Regions from separate parts of the Flavobacterium cryophilum genome, predicted to be linked through region 3. Evidence: riboswitches for the same ligand, from Rfam matches in the RefSeq annotation. Region 3 holds a riboswitch; each other region holds the start of a gene.
The links. A riboswitch is a leader RNA that binds a small molecule or an ion and turns the genes downstream of it on or off. The one in region 3 is predicted to bind S-adenosylmethionine.
Positions count from the first base shown of each region.

Region 1: another riboswitch for S-adenosylmethionine. It lies ahead of ACNQGJ_RS13025 (homocysteine S-methyltransferase family protein); the one in region 3 lies ahead of ACNQGJ_RS07190 (Na+/H+ antiporter NhaC family protein).
Region 2: another riboswitch for S-adenosylmethionine. It lies ahead of ACNQGJ_RS13090 (alpha/beta fold hydrolase); the one in region 3 lies ahead of ACNQGJ_RS07190 (Na+/H+ antiporter NhaC family protein).

Region 1 covers NZ_JBLVPZ010000009.1:39,764-44,052, reverse strand. The annotation lists gene ACNQGJ_RS13035 (precorrin-2 dehydrogenase/sirohydrochlorin ferrochelatase family protein) at 1-342, shown strand, start outside; gene ACNQGJ_RS13030 (NAD(P)/FAD-dependent oxidoreductase) at 450-1,502, shown strand; SAM riboswitch class I at 1,595-1,714, shown strand; gene ACNQGJ_RS13025 (homocysteine S-methyltransferase family protein) at 2,056-3,057, shown strand; gene metH (methionine synthase) at 3,441-4,289, shown strand, end outside.
Region 2 covers NZ_JBLVPZ010000009.1:55,409-59,697, forward strand. The annotation lists gene thrA (bifunctional aspartate kinase/homoserine dehydrogenase I) at 1-981, opposite strand, end outside; gene ACNQGJ_RS13090 (alpha/beta fold hydrolase) at 1,000-1,962, opposite strand; SAM riboswitch class I at 2,041-2,165, opposite strand; gene ACNQGJ_RS13095 (hypothetical protein) at 2,397-2,606, opposite strand; gene metK (methionine adenosyltransferase) at 3,361-4,289, shown strand, end outside.
Region 3 covers NZ_JBLVPZ010000003.1:93,240-97,528, forward strand. The annotation lists gene sucD (succinate--CoA ligase subunit alpha) at 1-732, shown strand, start outside; gene ACNQGJ_RS07185 (hypothetical protein) at 950-1,372, shown strand; SAM-I-IV-variant riboswitch at 1,507-1,603, shown strand; gene ACNQGJ_RS07190 (Na+/H+ antiporter NhaC family protein) at 1,667-2,989, shown strand; gene fabG (3-oxoacyl-[acyl-carrier-protein] reductase) at 3,064-3,810, shown strand; gene ACNQGJ_RS07200 (hypothetical protein) at 3,878-4,289, shown strand, end outside.

The sequences.
Region 1 (4,289 bases), on a different contig from region 3:
ATGGTTATTGCCTGCACCGATGATTTGAAAGTGAATAAACGAGTATTCGACTTGTCAAGAAAAAGATACTTGATTTGTAATATTGCCGATACGCCCAATTTATGTGATTATTATTTGGGGGGAATTGTAACCAAAGGAAATGTAAAAATAGCCATTTCAACCAATGGTAAATCGCCGACAACAGCCAAAAGATTACGGGAATTTTTCGAAGAAATAATTCCAGATGATATTAATGCAATGGTCGAAAACCTCAATGAATATCGAAAGACGTTGAAAGGAAATTTCGAAGAAAAAGTTCAAAAAATGAACGAAATAACAGAGGCATTAAAAAACAAAGAATAAAAGCATCGCGAAATAACGAATGATATTTATCATTTAAAATAGTAAAAATCAATTGTTAATTTGTATTAAATAGTTTAGCACATTTACATTACATAAAGAATAAAAAAATGATTAAAACAGACATACTTATAATAGGAGCCGGGCCAACAGGTTTATTTGCCGTTTTTGAAGCAGGATTATTGAAACTAAAATGCCATATTCTGGATGCTTTGCCACAAGCAGGAGGGCAATTATCTGAATTATATCCAAAAAAACCAATTTATGATATTCCAGGATTTCCGGAAGTATTAGCAGGCGATTTGGTGGATAATTTAATGGAACAAATCAAGCAGTTCGAACCAGGATTCACGCTTGGAGAACGTGCAGAAACGATTGAAAAACAAGAAGACGGAAGTTTCATTGTAACCTCCAATAAAGGAAAAAAATTCCATGCTCCAGTTGTGGCTATTGCGGGTGGATTAGGAAGTTTTGAACCCAGAAAACCATTGATCGAAGATATCGAATTTTACGAAGATAAAGGAATCAAGTATTTCATTAAAAACCCGGAAAAATTTAGAGACAAAAGAGTGGTGATTGCAGGTGGTGGTGACTCGGCTTTAGATTGGAGTATTTTCTTGTCGAATATTGCTTCCGAAGTGACTTTAATTCACCGTAGAAACGAATTTAGAGGAGCGTTAGATTCGGTCGAAAAAGTGCAAGAATTAAAAGATTTAGGAAAAATAAAAATGATCACGCCGGCAGAAGTTGTTGGTTTAAACGGAGCCGAACATTTAGAATCAATTGATATTGAAGAAAATGGAGCCCATAGAACCATTCCTACTGATTATTTCATTCCGCTTTTTGGATTAACTCCAAAATTAGGCCCTATCGGAGACTGGGGATTAGACATTGAAAAAAATGCCATCAAAGTAAATAATGCCTTGGATTACCAAACGAATATTCCGGGAATTTTTGCCATAGGTGACGTAAATACCTATCCAGGAAAATTAAAATTGATTCTTTGTGGATTCCACGAAGCGACTTTAATGTGTCAGGCAGCCTACCAAATCATCAACCCGGGTAAGAAATATGTATTGAAATATACTACAGTTTCTGGTGTTGACGGATTTGACGGTACCCGTAAAGAGGCTCCAAAAGCTGTGGTGAAAGCCATAGTTTAACAACTTAATACAAACTAGTTAAAAAATATAGCGCTAATACTTGCAAGTATTGGCGCTATGTCTTTACTTTGCACTGTTCCTACATTTATTGAAAGTTATCACGAAAGGCGGAGGGAAAGACCCAATGAAACCTTAGCAACCCTTTATCTTTAAAGAAGGTGCTACATTCTACTTTATACAGAACCAGTTTCAGTATTTAAGATAGATAACACACAAATACTCACTTAGTATTTCTCAAACCTTTTCTTGACAACATATATTTTTAGCCTGCTGAATTATTTTCAGTATCAGGAGCGAACAATTGGCGTTTTTTTACCAATACCGTTCCCGCTTTACGCTATATCTTTTTTTATTTTACCCTGTCAGGGTTTTAAACCCTGACAGGGTAAAATAAAAAAAGGATACCGCTGCAAACGTAGTTCACTGAACTCCTATGAAAATAGAAATCAAGTGAAGTAATCGGGGCTAAAGAACTAAAATAGTGAGCTTTTGTAATTATTAATCAAAAGTATAAATCCCGAAATGGATCGCGATTTACAAGAAATAAAAAGTTATGTCAAGCATTCAAGAAGCCATTAAAAAAAACATACTCATACTCGATGGAGCTATGGGAACCATGTTGCAACGTTACAATTTCTCCGAAGAAGATTTCCGAGGAGAACGTTTCAAAGATTTTCCACATTCCTTAAAAGGAAACAACGATTTATTGTCATTGACGCAGCCACAAGCGATTCGAGCAGTTCACGCCGCTTATTTTGAAGCAGGAGCGGATATTGTTGAAACTAATACTTTCTCAGGAACCACCATCGGAATGGCTGATTACCATCTCGAAGATTTGGTATATGAACTCAACTACGAATCGGCACGAATTGCCCGTGAAGTAGCCGATGAATTTACGGCAAAAAATCCAGATAAACCTCGTTTTGTAGCAGGTTCAATTGGACCAACAAACAGAACGGCAAGTATGTCACCAGATGTAAATGATCCAGGATATAGAGCGGTAACTTTTGATGATTTGCGCATTGCTTACAAACAACAAGTCGAAGCCTTGATAGACGGAGGTAGTGATTTGCTTTTGGTAGAAACTATTTTCGACACTTTAAATGCCAAAGCAGCACTTTTCGCCATTGAAGAAGTCAAAGACGAACGCAATATCGATATTCCTATCATGGTTTCGGGAACCATTACTGATGCATCAGGACGAACACTTTCAGGACAAACGGTAGAAGCTTTCTTAGTTTCGGTTTCGCACATTCCATTGTTGAGCGTAGGTTTTAATTGTGCTTTAGGAGCCGATTTATTGAAACCGTATCTACAAACCTTATCACAAAACACTTCTTTCAACGTGTCGGCACATCCTAATGCTGGACTGCCTAACGCTTTTGGAGAGTATGATGAAACACCGGAACAGATGCAAGCCTTCATCAAAGAATATTTAGACGATAATTTAGTAAATATCATAGGAGGTTGTTGCGGAACAACGCCAGAACATATCAAGTTGATTGCTGATATCGCAAAGGAGTATAAACCTAGAGTTTCTACAGCAACGATGTAGTTAAATTTCCTGCAAGGTTTTTTTCAAACCTTGTAGGTATGTCTGAAAATTGATTTTTTTGACATGTTAAATTCGTTAAATCTGGCTATCATGAGCGGCATAACAAAAATGAGAATGATGTTAAAGGACTTACTGAATGAGATTACTTTGTTCCTCGCAATGACATAGAAAATACAATACTGCGTGAGGGATAGCAGTGAAAAGCCCACAGACCAATGAAGCGAAGTGGAATTAGTCGAGGACTTGCAACGAATAGCCCGACCCTTGGGTCACGCCCAAAATAATAAGAAACAAAACGAACTACACGTTTTAAAAAGGTAGAAATAAACAAAAAAGCTAGACTTACACGGTTTTTGTAACCTTGCAGGATTAAATAAAACAAAATGGCACACGCAGAAAAAAGAAGAAACCTTGTATTATCAGGATTAGAGCCTTTAATCATTACGCCGAAAAGCGTTTTTGTAAATATTGGTGAACGAACGAATGTTACTGGTTCTAGAAAATTCCTTCGGTTAATCAAGGAAGAAAAATACGAAGAGGCATTGAGCATTGCTAAAGAACAAGTGGAAGGTGGCGCGCAAATCATCGATATTAATATGGATGAAGGAATGCTGGATGGCGAATATGCCATGACAAAATTCCTGAATTTAATCGCTGCTGAACCGGATATTTCGAGAGTTCCGATTATGATTGATAGCTCAAAATGGGATATTATCGAAGCGGGTTTAAAAGTGGTGCAAGGAAAGAGTGTGGTAAATTCGATTTCTTTGAAAGAAGGCGAAGAACAATTTATTCATCACGCTAAATTGATTAAGCGCTACGGTGCTGCTGCAATTATTATGGCTTTTGACGAAACGGGACAAGCTGATAATTACGATCGTCGGGTAGAAATATGCCAGCGATCGTATGATATTTTGGTAAATAAAGTTGGTTTTCCGGCGCAGGATATTATTTTCGATTTGAATATATTTCCTGTGGCAACAGGAATGGAAGAACACCGAGAGAACGCCTTGGATTTCTTTAGAGGAACCAAATGGGTTAGAGAGAATCTTCCACATGCGCATATTAGCGGTGGAGTAAGTAATGTTTCGTTTTCTTTTAGAGGAAATGACACGGTTCGGGAAGCGATGCACTCCGTATTTTTATACCATGCTATTCAACATGGTATGACGATGGGAATTGTAAATCCGGAGATGCTTTCTATTTACGACGAAATTCCAAAGGAACTTTTG
Region 2 (4,289 bases), on a different contig from region 3:
TCCCATAACTCTAAAAATACGGGCGTCGACTCCAGTTTTTCCAAGTAATCCTCGTCCTTCTAGATTCACTAAGGAAACATTTTCAAGAACCGAAAGTGTTTTAATTCCTTCATTGTTAGAATTTGAGGTGATTAATGTGCCTTTGTTTTCATGGTTGAAAGTATTCAAAATACGAAGCGGAATGTTTTTTTCCAACAAAGGAATAATGGTCTTAGCATGAAGAATGGTCGCACCAAAATTAGCCAACTCATTCGCCTCGTTAAAAGTCAAATGGTCAATTTTTTTCGCATCAAGCACTAATTCAGGATTTGCGGTATAAATTCCGTCAACGTGTGTATAATTCTGTAGTTCCTCAGCATTTAAATAATTCGCAAGTAAAGAAGCCGTGTAATTACTGCCGTTTCTCCCTAATGTAGTGGTGTCATTATTGTTATTTGAACCAATGAAACCCGTAACAATATTGACGATTGTTCCATTATTTTGTTTAAAATAATTGACAACATTTTTCTTCGAAATTTGCTCCAAAGGTTGCGCATCACCAAATTTCGAATCAGTTTTAATCAATTCTCGAGTATCAGCAAAACGGGCATTTATTCCCTTTTTAACCAGAATGGCCGTCAATAATTTTGCCGAAAGCAATTCCCCTTTTGATAAAATTTGGTCTTTAATTTTATTGCTGTAATCGCCAATTAGACTTACGCCCTCGAATAATTTCTCTAGAATATTGAACTCCTCTGACAAATCGACCTCTTGGTACTCATCATGTTGGTATTTTTTAAAATCCTCAAAAAGCGGTTTATACTCTCCATTTTTAGAGGCAATATTTAAAAGCTCTTCTAATTCATTCGTCGCATTTCCTCTTGCTGAAACCACAATAGCAATTTCTTCTCCTTGATTTACCTTATCGGCAATAATAGCAACCACTTTATTTAATCCGTCGCCATTCGATAAAGATTTACCTCCAAATTTTAATATTTTCATTGTGTTGTGTTTTTTGGCTTAGAATATATCCTGAAGCAATTTGTCTAATTGTTTGTATTCTATCAAAAAAGCATCGTGACCGTGGATGGAAATAATTTCCTGATAGCTGACATTATTTTTATATTTCTTTAATTCCTCGAAGGTTGCTTTATTTTCATTAGCCGTAAAAAACAAGTCCGAATTGATTCCGATGATATGAATATCAGCTTCAATTTTTGAGGTTATTATTTCAAATGAATCGCTGTTTCTGGTTATATCTATGGTCTTCAATAATTGGTTCATCATTTTATAAGACGAAATTTGAAAACGTTTTTGAAGCTTTCTGCCATGATGATTCAGCCAGCTTTCTACATTGAAAATGGCTAATTCCGCATCAGTGGTTCGCTGAAATTTTGCAGCAAAAGATTCCGGAGTACGGTAACAAAGCATGGCATGAATTCGAGCATCTTCAATAGGTTTTGAAGAGTTTTTCAGGATTTGCTCCTGCAAAAAGCAATTGGCAATTAACCAATCCGTCGATTTCCAGTCGGTTGCAATAGGAATTAAATGCTGCGTGATTTTTGGTTCTAAAGCCGCCATTTCCCATGCGATTCCTCCACCAACAGAACCACCAATAATAGCATAAATCTTTTTGATTTCAAGAAAATGAATGCCTTCAATAAAAATTCTGGCAGTATCTCTGGCATTAAAATCCAAATAATTTTCAATGACAGCATCATCAAACCCATTTCCCGGAACATTAAAAGCCAGTATCGTATATTTATTAGTATCGATGGTTTTGTGCGCACCAATTAAATCATTCCACCATCCTTTGTCTCCCACAACTTGGGAATTTCCAGTCAATGCATGATTTACCAAAACGATTGGAGCTGTGTGTAAAGCCGGTCCAAAAACTTGAAAACTTAAGTTTAAGGCAGCATAAAAAGCCCCACTTTCGGTGGTGAAATTTTGTAATGTTATAGATGTTGGTTTATTTTCCAATTTCAAATCTTTTATGATTTTTGATTTGTGTCTGGAAATATTAGAAAGAAAGCTAGAAGTGAACTAGAAGAATTCTTTGTGTTATCTTTCCTTTAGATTCTGAAATAATTCAGAATAAAGGTAGAATGCAGCACCTTCTTCGATAAATCGAAGGGTTGCTAAGGCTTCATCGGGTCTAATCCCTCTGCCTTTCTTTATAACATTTCAATACAGTTTTGAACTTAATGGCACAAATTAACCACTATTTTTTTAAACAACCAAATTTTTATCCAATTGGTTATAATCGACTTATTGCTCACTGACTTGAAAAATCTGCACACATAATCAGTATTCCGACGAAAGAAAAAAATACAACACTAAGGTTTTATCTTTCGTCGAAATCACAACACAAGATTTTCATTCAAAGATTCAAAAACTAAAATAAGGATTCCTTTTTAAATAAAAAGCTCTTCATTTTCTTTTGAATACATTTGAAATAGCAATGAATTCGGCACCGTTTTTTGTGCCAAAGGATCATTTTTGGATATTTCAAATCGTGGATTGGTCAATTCATTTTTTAAATCGCTTTCCTTTTCTGTTTTGTTTTTCGATCTAAAGCCTTTTAGCAGCTGAATAGTTTTCGGGAAATATTTTAATGTGCTCATAATCTTTGAATTTTCGAGGTTAGTTATATTTAAATTATATTTTCAATTCGGAAATTTCTTTGCTTGCAAACTATTCTTAATAAAAAAACCCTTTTAGATACGTATCCAAAAGGGTTTTAAGCTTTATTATCAACTTATACTTTTGGAATCAACAGACACGAATGCGCATAATGGCATTGGTGTAAAACCTATTTTTGACTTTACAATTATTTGTTTTCTGGATTTTCAAGTTTTTCATTCTAAATTGATATTGTTTTCGTTCAGTTAAATAGATTTAAAAAAAAACCTTCGAATTTCTTGGAAGGCTTTTGCTATATAAATTTTAATTCAAATTTAAGCAATAGACGACCCATAGGACTTTTCCTGAATGGCTTTTGATTTATTACACACATTAAACTTCATCTTTCGTTTTTTGTTATTACAAATATGGCAACTATTTTTGAATTCTCCAAATAACTTTTAAAAAAAATAGAAATAAAAACAAACCTAACACTCTCAATTGTAGTAACATAAGGAGATCGAAAGATTTATCACCAAAAAAAAGTTAAGATTAATTTGCAATTCAAAATGGTTTCATACATTTGCACCCGAATACAAGAGGAAAAATTTGAACTGATTGCAACCTCTTCATAATGAAATCAATTCATTATGAATACTGAAAATTTTTCAGTAGAAAAAATGCTAAAGCAGAAACGCTCCTTTAGTCCTTTTCAGCAATTATTTTTTCTCACTTAATTTTAAAATAATAATTATTATGGCCTATTTATTTACGTCAGAATCTGTAAGCGAAGGACATCCAGACAAAATTGCAGATCAAATTTCGGATGCATTAATTGATAATTTTTTGGCATTTGATGCTGACTCAAAAGTAGCTTGCGAAACTTTAGTAACTACTGGTCAGGTAATTTTGGCTGGTGAAGTAAAATCAAATACCAATTTAGACGTACAACAAATTGCTCGTGATGTAATCAAGAAAATTGGTTACACAAAAAGCGAATATATGTTTGAAGCCAATTCTTGTGGAATTCTTTCTGCTATTCACGAACAATCTGCCGACATTAACCAAGGTGTTGACAGAGCAAATCCTGAAGAACAAGGCGCTGGAGACCAAGGAATGATGTTTGGTTATGCTACAAATGAAACGGAAAATTACATGCCATTGGCACTTGATTTATCTCATAAATTATTACAAGAATTAGCTGTTTTAAGACGCGAAAATAACGAAATCACGTATTTACGACCTGATGCTAAATCACAAGTCACGTTAGAATATAGCGATGACAATAAGCCGGCTCGAATTGAAGCTATTGTAATCTCGACACAACACGATGATTTTGATGAAGAAGCAAGTATGCTTGCAAAAATCAAAAAAGACATTATCGAGATATTGATTCCTAGGATTATTGCAAAAAATCCTGCTCATGCTCATTTATTCAGCGATGCAATCCAATATCATATTAACCCAACCGGGAAATTCGTAATTGGAGGTCCTCACGGAGACACCGGATTAACAGGACGAAAAATTATCGTGGATACTTACGGTGGAAAAGGGGCTCACGGTGGTGGTGCGTTCTCTGGTAAAGATCCAAGTAAAGTAGACAGAAGCGCAGCTTATGCTACTCGTCATATTGCTAAAAATCTAGTTGCAGCGGGCGTTGCTGACGAGATTTTAGTGCAGGTTTC
Region 3 (4,289 bases):
CACTTAGACAGGCCTGTTTTCAACACTGTGAAAGATGCTGTAGAACAAGCAGGAGCTGATACAACTATCATTTTTGTTCCGCCGGCTTTCGCTGCAGATGCAATTATGGAAGCTGCAGATGCCGGAATTAAAGTAATTATTGCAATTACTGAAGGAATTCCTGTTGCTGACATGATAAAAGCAAATAGTTATGTTAAAGAAAGAAATTCTAGATTAATAGGTCCAAACTGTCCAGGTGTAATCACTCCGGGTGAAGCTAAAGTTGGTATTATGCCAGGTTTTGTTTTCAAAAAAGGAACGGTTGGTATTGTTTCTAAATCAGGAACATTAACGTATGAAGCTGCTGACCAAGTGGTAAAACAAGGATTAGGAATTACTACTGCAATTGGAATTGGTGGAGACCCAATTATTGGAACAACTACGAAAGAAGCAGTTGAATTATTGATGAATGATCCGGAAACAGAATGTATCGTAATGATAGGTGAAATTGGTGGACAATTAGAAGCTGATGCTGCGCACTGGATTAAAGCCGATGGTAATCGCAAACCAGTTGTAGGTTTCATCGCAGGAGTTACCGCTCCAGCAGGCCGTACAATGGGACATGCCGGTGCTATCGTTGGAGGCTCTGACGATACTGCGGAAGCTAAGAAACAAATCATGAGAGAATGTGGTATTCACGTAGTAGATTCTCCAGCTGAAATTGGTAAAAAAGTAAAAGAAGTTTTAGGATAATCGAAACGCTAATTAAATATTTTAAAAGCCTCACAATTTTGTGGGGCTTTTTTATTATAAATTGAATTAAAGAAATATCTTTGCACTTTAATAAATACATCTGTTTATGCGGATTCAGTTGTAATAAAAACAAACATAAACAAATGGTTTCTAATGGACCTCACGATTTTGTGGGGTATTTTTTTGTCGAATCCAGTTCAAATAAAAATAAAATAATATGTACAAAGAGTTAAAAAAATTCAAAGTTAGCAATCAGTTTTCATTTACTACAGAAGAAAGTTTAGCTGAAGTTTGCAATGCTTCAGAAGGGTCTGGAATATTTTTAGTGTATTCAGTAGGGGATGAAAAAGAGTTAATTATGGTGGGTTCTACTGGAACTGTTCAAAATAACGGAACTTTGAAAATTAAAAACGGCGGTTTAAAAGAAAAAATTGTAGAAGGACACCAATTTGCAAAAACTGGAAGAAAGTATTCTTGGCCAGCCCAAATGAAAATCGACGATATAAGTACGTTAGAAGTAGTTTGGTACGAAACATTTAATGATAAAACTAAAGTAATTCCAACATTTGCAGAAGGACAAGTTTTACAAAATTTTCTTGACGAAACTGGAAGATTGCCAAAATGGAATGTAGCTTTTTAATTATCACGATAGTTTAAAATTTGACAATTCAGTTTTTTATATAAAAGCGCCACCTTTTTGTGTGGCGCTTTTGTGTAAATTGACATTTTTTGACTGAAATTGAAATCATTTCATAAATAATTAAGTACTTTTGCATCCGTTATCACGAATCCTTTAATAGGATAGCAACCTGCAGCAACAAGCAAGGTGCTAAAACGATAAGCCAAATACTTTGGAAAAAATGTTGTTTTAATCATTTTTATATATTGGGTTTTTGTTTGTCGTAATAATAGATTTATTTTTATAACCTTATTTATGACAAAGAAAATGCAACAAAAAGGAAATGCACTAGCTTTACTTCCATTATTTATTTTTATTTTAACCTTCCTAGGGGCTGGAATTTGGCTTAATGATTTTTATGCTTTTCCTTCTCCAGTAGCTGTATTGTTGGGTATTATCGCTGCTTTTTTACTTTTTAAACAAACAACAGAAGACAAAGTAAATACCTTAATATCCGGTTGTGGTGAAAGTAAAATAATCACTATGTGTTTAATTTATTTGCTTGCAGGTGCTTTTGCTACTGTTACTAAGGCAATGGGAGGAGTTGATTCAGTGGTAAATTTAGGAATTAACAATATTGATGTTGCTTATTTCCCGTTGGGCATTTTCCTTATTGCTTCCTTTCTTTCTACTGCAACAGGAACTTCAGTTGGCGCTATTGTGGCATTAGGACCAATTGCGGTAAGCTTAGCTGAAAAAAGCGGTTCTCCACTAGGATTAATCGCGGGATCCTTGTTGGGAGGTGCCATGTTAGGGGATAATCTATCGATGATTTCTGATACAACTATTGCCGCAACTCAATCTTTAGGATGTGAAATGAAAGATAAGTTTAAAATCAACCTATTCATTGCTTTTCCAGCTTCAATAATAACAATTTTTTTACTTTTCTATTTAGGCTTAAATTCAGAAATTACGGCAGTCGCTATTCCAAAATCAAGTTATGATTTAATTACTATTTTACCGTATTTGTTGGTGATTGTCCTTGCTATAATTGGGATTAATGTTTTCACTACATTAATTATCGGAATCGTTGTGGCAGGAATTATTGGAATTATTGGTACTGATTTTACTATTTTAGTTTTTGCACAAAAAATATACGAAGGATTTACTAGCATGACGGATATATTCTTGTTGTCCATGCTTACTGGAGGTTTAGCGGCACTTGTGGAGAAAGCAGGTGGAATTGATTTTGTTATTCATAAAATTAAATCCAGAATAAAGAATAAAAAATCGGCTCAAATGGGAATTGGAACTTTAGTATGTTTTACTAATATGGCAATTGCTAATAATACGGTTTCTATTGTTATCACAGGTGCTATCGCTAAAGAAATTAACGATGAATATAATTTAAGCGCTAAAAAAACGGCAACTTTACTGGATATTTTTGCATGTATTACTCAAGGAATTTTGCCTTATGGTGCTCAAGTGTTGTTAATTTTAAGTTTTGCAAATGGAAAATTGAATTTCTTAGATTTACTAAGTAACGCTTGGTATCTGCTATTTTTGTTTTTGGTTACAGTATTTGCTATTTACAGTAATTTTTGGGATAAATGGATTCATAGATTTTTGAAAGTTTAAGCTTTTGATATAAAATTTTTGAATTGAATTGCTATATTTGTCTTATAAAAAAAAACACAAACGAACTATAGAACATGAAATTACTAGAAGGAAAAGTAGCCCTAATTACTGGTGCGAGTCGCGGAATTGGAAAAGGAATTGCAGAAGTTTTTGCAAAACATGGTGCAAATGTTGCATTTACTTATAGTTCATCAGTAGAATCTGCTTTGGCACTGGAAAACGAATTGAATACTCTTGGAATTAAAGCCAAAGGTTATCAGTCTAACGCAGCCGATTTTAATGAAGCGCAAACTCTTGTAGACAAGGTTTTGGCTGAATTTGGAACGGTTGATATTTTGATTAACAACGCCGGAATTACCAAAGACAACCTATTAATGCGCATGTCCGAAGAAGATTTTGATAATGTAATCGATGTCAATTTGAAATCCGTTTTTAATATGACCAAAGCAATTCAACGTACTTTTCTTAAACAACGTTCCGGTTCTATAATCAATATGAGTTCAGTTGTAGGAGTGCAAGGAAATGCGGGACAAACGAACTATGCTGCTTCTAAAGCGGGTGTTATTGGTTTTTCAAAATCTGTAGCATTGGAATTAGGATCTCGTAATATTCGTTGTAATGTAATTGCTCCAGGATTTATAGAAACAGAAATGACGGCTAAATTAAATGAGGATGTTGTAAAAGGATGGAGAGACGGAATCCCATTGAAACGCGGCGGAACGTCTGAAGACGTTGCAAATGCATGTCTTTTCTTCGCGTCGGATTTGAGTCTTTATGTAACGGGACAGGTGATGAATGTTTGTGGAGGAATGCTTACCTAAATAAATATAAATTACAAATGATGGAATAATTCAAAATTTAAAACTAATCGTTTAAAATAAAAAAAGAATGACAACAGCTACCGTTCTACTAATACTACTTTCTATACTAATAGCTGGCAGTTTGTCATTTTTTCAATATAGCTATAAAGCCAAAAACAAATCGAAAGTGAGTTTGTTTTTGGCTTTTTTACGTTTTGGATCCATTTTTGGAATATTATTATTGTTGATTAATCCAATAGTAACCAAAAATACGCTGGTAACGATAAAAACCCCATTACCTATTATTGTTGACAATTCTAGTTCTATCTCATTTTTGAATGCCAATGAAAAAGCAATAGAATTGTATAAAAAAATACAATCCAATGCAGACTTACAAGAGAAATTTGACGTACAATCGTATCAGTTTTCAAACGATTTTGAACCTGCAGAAACATTTGATTTTAAAGGAACACAAACAAATATTGATGTTGTAGCTAAAA